2 linked regions of the Gemmatimonas sp. genome follow. The protein of the gene in region 1 interacts with the protein of each later gene in a pairwise test. Links are inferred from orthologs where the notes say so. Each region holds a gene or a part of one and is shown in the gene's direction. Other genes may lie near its edges.

Region 1 (3,298 bases):
CTTCACGGAGTCCTTCGCCAGCATGTAGTTGATCGAGAAGTGCTTGCCCGTGTCGCGCAGGAAGTCGAGCAGCGACAGCTTGGTGAGCCAGTCGGCGTTGTTCACCAGCTTGGCGGCGTTCGGTCCCTCGAAATCGAGGAACTTGGCCAATTGCATCCGGATCGCTTCGGCATTCTCGGCGATCGTTTCCAGCGTCTGCAAGATGCGTTCGCTACTCCGGCCGCTGGGGTCGCCAATCATGCCCGTGCCACCGCCCACCAGCGCGATGGGTCGGTGGCCGGCCCTTTGCAGATGGACGAGTCCCATGACGGGCACGAGGTTGCCCACGTGCAGGCTGGAGGCGGTGGGGTCGAATCCGCAGTAGCCGGTGACCTGACCCGCCGCGAAGGCGGCCGGAAGGCCTTCGGTGTGCTGGAACAGCAGCTCGCGCCAGGCGAGTTCGGAAATCGGGGCTGATGGCTCGGACATTCTCACAAGTTATCGCGGGTCCGGCTCTTGGCGCGCCCCCGCGTGAGCGGGTAGCCTTCAGACAACCTATGGCTCTCTCCTCTGTTCTTTCGCGGCGCCCGTGGCTGGGGTGGCTGCTCGTGGTTGGGATTTTCGGCGGCATGGTCGGTGCCGGCGGGCTGCTTGGCGCTTGGAGCGTCATCTGCCGGGACGGACGCTGTCCGTCGATCGCCTCGCTCGAGAAGTATGTGCCCCGCCAGACCTCCAAGGTGTACGCCGCCGACGGCCGGTTCATCACGGAACTCGGTCTCGAGCGTCGCACGCTCGTACGGCTGCAGGATATCCCCAAGCATGTGCGCGATGCGGTCGTCATCACCGAAGACCGCCGGTTCTACTCGCACTCGGGCATCGACTACTACCGCGTGTTCGGTGCGCTCGCCCGCAACGTGAAAGCCGGCAGCTATGTGCAGGGCTTCTCTACGATCACGATGCAGCTGGCCCGTAATGTCTTTTCCGATCGCATTTCCCGCGAGAAGACGCTGCTGCGCAAGATCAAGGAAGCGCGCGTGGCCCGTGCCATCGAGCAGCGCTACACGAAGGACAAGATCCTCGAGCTCTACCTGAACCAGGTATACCTCGGCAACGGCGCGTACGGCGTGGAAACCGCGTCGCAGCGCTACTTCGGTAAGCCGGTGCGCGAGGTCAGTGTGGCCGAAGCTGCCGTGCTGGCCGGATTGCTGAAGGGCCCCGAGCGCTACAACCCGCGCCGGTTCGCTGATCGTGCGATCCTGCGCCGCAACACGGTGCTCGAGCTGATGCGCCGCGAAGGCGCGATCAACGACGCCGATGCCTCGCTCGCCAAGGCCTATCCGCTGCAGCTGGCCGAGCGCACCGAGTCGGGCGACGTAGCACCGTACTTCGTGGAGTGGGTGCGCCAGGAGCTCGAGGAACACTTCGGCAAGGGACTCTACGACGAAGGGTACAAGGTTTATACATCGCTCGATGTCGACATGCAGGGCGCCGCCGAACGCGCCTTGGAGAACCAGCTGCAGGCCATCGAGGCCGGACGTCACGGTAAGTACTCGCATCTCACCTACGAAGCGTATCTCGCACGGTCGGCCGAGGGCGGTGAGCGTGGCGCGGCCAACTCCCCGTATCTGCAGGGCGCGTTCGTCGCGGTTGATCCGCGCAGTGGTGCCGTGCGCGCCATGGTTGGTGGCCGTGACTTCGGCGACTCGAAATTCAATCGCGCGGTGCAGGCGCTCCGCCAGCCGGGTTCGACCTTCAAGCCGATTGTCTACGCGACGGCCGTGCACGAGGGGTTCAGCCCCGGGCAGATCGTGGACGACTCGCCCATCTCGCTCGACCAGATGAGCGGCGAAGCATGGACGCCGCAGAACTACGATATGAAGTTTATGGGCAATATGCCCATGCGGAAGGCGTTGTATCAGTCGCGCAATCTGGCCGCGATCCGCACCGGCATGGCGGTCGGCGCCGGAAGTGTGATTTCCATGGCGAAGCGCTTCGGCATCACGACGCCCATTCCGCCCTATCCGTCCATCTTCATCGGGTCGGCCGACGTGTATCCGGTGCAGATGATCGCTGCGTACTCGGTGTTCGCCAACCTTGGCCTGCGCACGACACCGCACGCGATTTTCAAGGTCGAAAACGCCGACGGCAAAGTGGTGTGGCAGCCCACGACGGAGCGGGAAGCGGTGCTGTCGCCTGAGGAAGCGTGGCTGATGGTGAGCATGATGAAGGACGTGGTGGTGCGCGGCACCGGTGCGCGCATCTGGAGTTCTGGCTTCCGTGTGCCCGCCGGTGGGAAGACGGGCACCACCAACGACGGCGCCGACGTGTGGTTCATCGGCTACACCGCCGACCTGGTGGCCGGCGTCTGGATGGGCTTCGACAAACCGCAGAAGATCAAGTCGAATGCACAGGGCGGTGAGCTGGCGTCGCCGGCGTGGGCGTCGTTCATGACCGAGGTGTATCGTCGCAAGCCGCAACCGCCGGACTGGCCGCGTCCCGACGGCGTCGTGGTGCGCGAAATCGATGCGCTCACCGGACAGCTCGCGAACAGCAACTGCATGACGGCGCTTGCCACGGAGTTTTTCGTGCAGGGCACCGAGCCGACGGGCACGTGCACCGATCCGGCGCCGCGCACGCTGCTCTCGACGGACAGTGTCGCCAAGCTGCGCGCCAAGGCGGACTCCACGAACCCGTTCAAAATTCCGCCGCAGTGAGTGTAACGTGAGTGCGCCGACGCTGTACACGGCGGACTGGGTGTTGCCGATCTCATCGGCGCCGATCCGCCACGGTGCGGTGCTCGTCGAGGCGGGACGCATCGCGTTCGTGGGTGCCGCGAGCGCGGTCGCCTTGGACAGCAGCGTGGTCCGCACGATCGCTTTGGGCAATGCAGTGCTCATGCCGGGCCTCGTGAACGCGCATTCGCATCTCGAGCTCACGTTGCTGCGCGGCTTTCTCGAGGGGCTCGACTTCCGCGATTGGCTGCGCACGCTCACCACGGTGCGCCGCGATCTCATGAGCGAGAGCGTGCTGCTTGATGCGTCGCGGGCCGGCATCCGGGAAGCGCTGCGCAACGGTATTACCTGCTTGGCCGACACCACCGATTCCGGCGCGCCACTCACCGCGATGCGCGAGTACGGCGTGCGCGGCGTGGGCTACCTGGAAGTATTCGGCCCCGATCCCGCGCAGTGCGACGGCGCGATCGCGCAGCTTGCGGCCCGCGTGGGTGAGGCGCGCGCTCTCGATACGGCACTCGTGCGCGTGGGGGTGTCGCCGCACGCGCCCTACACCGTATCACGTGATCTCTTCGCGGCCACGGCCG
Region 2 (3,162 bases), on another replicon or contig:
CGCGACGTGCCGCGCTCGACGCGGCCGCCGATACGCTCACTGATTCGACGCTGGCATTTGTGGCGAGCACTCGGGGCACGGTGGCGGACAGCGTGCGCGCGGACAGTCTGCGCATGCGCGTGCGCGCAGACAGCCTTGCTCGAGCGCGCGCGCGACCAGACACTACAAAGCCCCGTGTGGTGGCGCCGCCTCCGGCACCCCGCGCTGGCCCTCCACCGGCGGGTCGGTGATGGGGCTGGCGACATGGAACTGCGCATGAGTCGCCCGCAGCAACAGACGCCGGGAATAGGCAGCGCGATTCGCGCCTGGCTGGGTTTCGCGATTCTGCTGACGGCGCATTTTGCCGTGCGCCCGCTGTTCAACGGTCGCGCGAACGTCGATTTCATCATTATCGCCATTCTGTTCTCGGCCGTGCGCATGCGCCCGGGGTTGGCTGCGCTCACGGGGTTCCTGACCGGTCTCGCGGTTGACGCGCTGGCACCGGGATCATTCGGCGCGTCGGCGCTCGTACTGACCCTCGTGGCGTTCGGCGCGTCGTGGCTCAAGGCGGTGTTCTTCGCCGACCACGTGGCGCTCACGGGACTGTTCGTCTTCGCCGGCAAGTGGCTGTTCGACATCGCGATGACGTTGCTTACGGGCGGGGCGTCCGGCGCATCGCTCGTCGTGACGTTGTTGTTGTGGTCGCCGCTGTCGGCCGCGCTGACCGCGCTCCTGGCGGTGTTGTTGCTCACGGTGTTTCGTCCGCTGTATCGACCGCACACCACGTGATGTTGTGAGCTACCATCCGAATGCGATCCTTCGTCGCGCGCGACTTGCGCGTGTGCTGCTGTTCGCCTCGTTCGTGGCACTCGGCGGCGCGTTCTTCCGCGCGCAAGTGCTGCAGAACGCGGAGTACGTGTTGCAGTCGGAGAACAACCGGTTGCGCGAGGTGCCATTGCCCGGCGCCCGCGGTACGATCTACGATCGGCACGGTGAGGTGATCGCGGAGAATCTGCCGGGATACTCGGTGTCGATACTGAGTCCGACGGAAGATTCGCTGCGGTCGGCGCTCACCACGCTCTCGAAGGTGATTCAGATCGACTCCGCGCAGCAGGAACTAGCGGTGCGACGATTCCGTCGCGCCCGCACGCGGCCGGCCGTGATTTTCAACGATGCGTCGTTTCAAGTCGTGTCGGTGCTCGAGGAACGTCGTGTCGAGTTTCCGGGGCTCATCATTCAGAGCTCGCCCAAGCGGTACTATCCGGACGGCGCCGCGATGGCGGCGCTGATCGGCTACACCGGTGAGATCGCGGAAGACGATCTCTCGAAACCGAGATACGAGAGCTACAAGGCCGGACAGCAGGTTGGAAAGACAGGCCTCGAGTTGCAGTACGAGGCGCAGTTGCGTGGCAAAGAAGGTCGCCGGTTTGTGGAAGTCGATGCGCGCAATCGTGTGGTGCGCGATGCCGGCGTTCGGCCGGAGGAACAGCCGGAAGCACCGCCGGCATTGCGCACGAACATTGATCTCGATCTTCAACGATTCGCGCACGAATACTTCGGTGATTCGCTGCGTGGCGCGGTGGTGGCTCTCGATCCCAAAACAGGCGGTGTACTCTCGCTGTACAGCGCGCCGAGCTACGACATCAACAAGTTCATCGGTGGCGTGTCGAGCAGCTTCTACGAAAGCCTTCGGGTAGATCCGCACCGGCCGCTCGTGAACCGCGCGCTCTCGGGAACGTACGCGCCGGCGTCGACGTGGAAACTGGCCACGGCGATCATTGGTATGGAGCTGGGGTTGGTGACCATGGACACCCGCATGCAGACGCCGTGCACGGGCGGCTACTATTACGGTCGTGTGTTCAAGTGCTGGGACAAGCGTGGGCACGGTGATGTGACCTTGGCGCAAGCGATCGCGAAGTCGTGCGACGTCTACTTCTATCAGCTTGGGCTCAAGATCGGCCTCACGCGATTGCTGGCGGGGGGCGTGTCGCTGGGGTTTCGTGATAGCACCGGCGTCGACCTCCCCAACGAGCGCACACCGCGTTGGCCCGAATCGACCGCGTACTTCGATAAGCGGTACGGCTCACGTGGTTGGAATCGCTCGGTCGTGTTGAGTCTGGCGATCGGCCAGGCGGACAACGCGCAGACGCCACTCAGTATGGCGCGTTTCTATGCCGCGATGGCCACTGACGGGATGGCCCCCACGCCCCAAGTCGTCATGCGCGACCCGGAACGCAAGCAAATTCTCAATCTCGACAAGGCCCAACTGGCGAGCATTCAACTGGCGCTCGCCGACGTGGTCTCCCGCGGCACGGCTGCCGGCGCACAGATTCAGGGTTTGACTATCGCCGGGAAGACCGGAACGGCACAGGTGAACGGCCAGCTCGACAATGCGTGGTTTGTGGGATACGCGCCGGCGAACGATCCCAAGATCGTGCTGGCCATCATCATCGAGGAGGGGCTTCACGGGTCCACGGCCGCTCGCGCCGCCACCAAGATGATGGAACGCTATCTCAAGACGCGGTTGACGATGACCGCCATCGTCAACGACTGAGGCAGCGCGCACATGGCCGGTATTTCCGTTCTGCGCAGGCAGAGTATCGACGTTCCGCTATTGGTGATCGCGTTGCTGCTCACGGGCTTCGGCATCGCCATGGTCTTCTCGGCGGGGCAGATCGACAGCCCGACGCCGATCATCGAGAATGCATGGAAGCGGCAGCTCGGCTGGTTTGGCGCGGCGCTGATGGCCACGTGGGTCATCTCGCGCGGCTCGGTGCGGTTGATCGAATGGAGCGCCTGGCCGCTGTACGCCTTGAGTTGCACGCTGCTGCTGCTCGTGCTGTTTGTGGGCACTGGCGCCGGCACGGCGGCGAGTGTGAAGGGATGGCTCAGTATCGGTGGCGTGCGCATCGGTCAGCCGGCGGAATTGGCGAAGCTCGCGACGACGCTCATGCTCGCGCGCGTGCTCGCCGCGCGGCGCGAATCGATCCGTTCACTCGTGGATCTGTGGCGACCGCTGCTCGTGGTGGGCGTGCCGTGGCTGCTTGTTATGGCGCAGCCCGACCTCGGGACCGGCATCGTGTTCATCGGGATCTGCTTCGCCATGCTCTTCTGGGCCGGCGTGCCGTGGCCGCTGCTGCTGCTGTTGGCCAGTCCGGGCATCAGCCTCGTGCTTGCGTTCAG

What was found.
Region 2: the proteins of RMP10_RS13955 (region 1) and mrdA interact in binary tests that used the Escherichia coli proteins (3 or more experiments, as listed by UniProt). The link is inferred for Gemmatimonas sp. from one-to-one orthologs.

The regions. Positions count from the first base shown.
Region 1 is NZ_JANPLK010000051.1:96,151-99,448, reverse strand. What follows is about bases 134-3,114. They hold RMP10_RS13955 (PBP1A family penicillin-binding protein), read left to right. Parts: upstream 134-536; coding sequence 537-2,693; downstream 2,694-3,114. Other genes in these bases: RMP10_RS13950 (amidohydrolase family protein), read left to right, coding at 2,701-3,114; tyrS (tyrosine--tRNA ligase), read right to left, coding at 134-468. In the rest of the region: more of tyrS, read right to left, coding at 1-133; more of RMP10_RS13950, read left to right, coding at 3,115-3,298. UniProt on the Escherichia coli protein: Cell wall formation. Synthesis of cross-linked peptidoglycan from the lipid intermediates.
Region 2 is NZ_JANPLK010000017.1:8,194-11,355, forward strand. The notes cover bases 308-3,152. They hold mrdA (penicillin-binding protein 2), read left to right. Parts: upstream 308-772; coding sequence 773-2,533; downstream 2,534-3,152. Other genes in these bases: mreD (rod shape-determining protein MreD), read left to right, coding at 308-768; rodA (rod shape-determining protein RodA), read left to right, coding at 2,546-3,152. Also shown: rod shape-determining protein MreC, read left to right, coding at 1-230; more of mreD, read left to right, coding at 256-307; more of rodA, read left to right, coding at 3,153-3,162. UniProt on the Escherichia coli protein: Catalyzes cross-linking of the peptidoglycan cell wall. Responsible for the determination of the rod shape of the cell. Is probably required for lateral peptidoglycan synthesis and maintenance of the correct diameter during lateral and centripetal growth.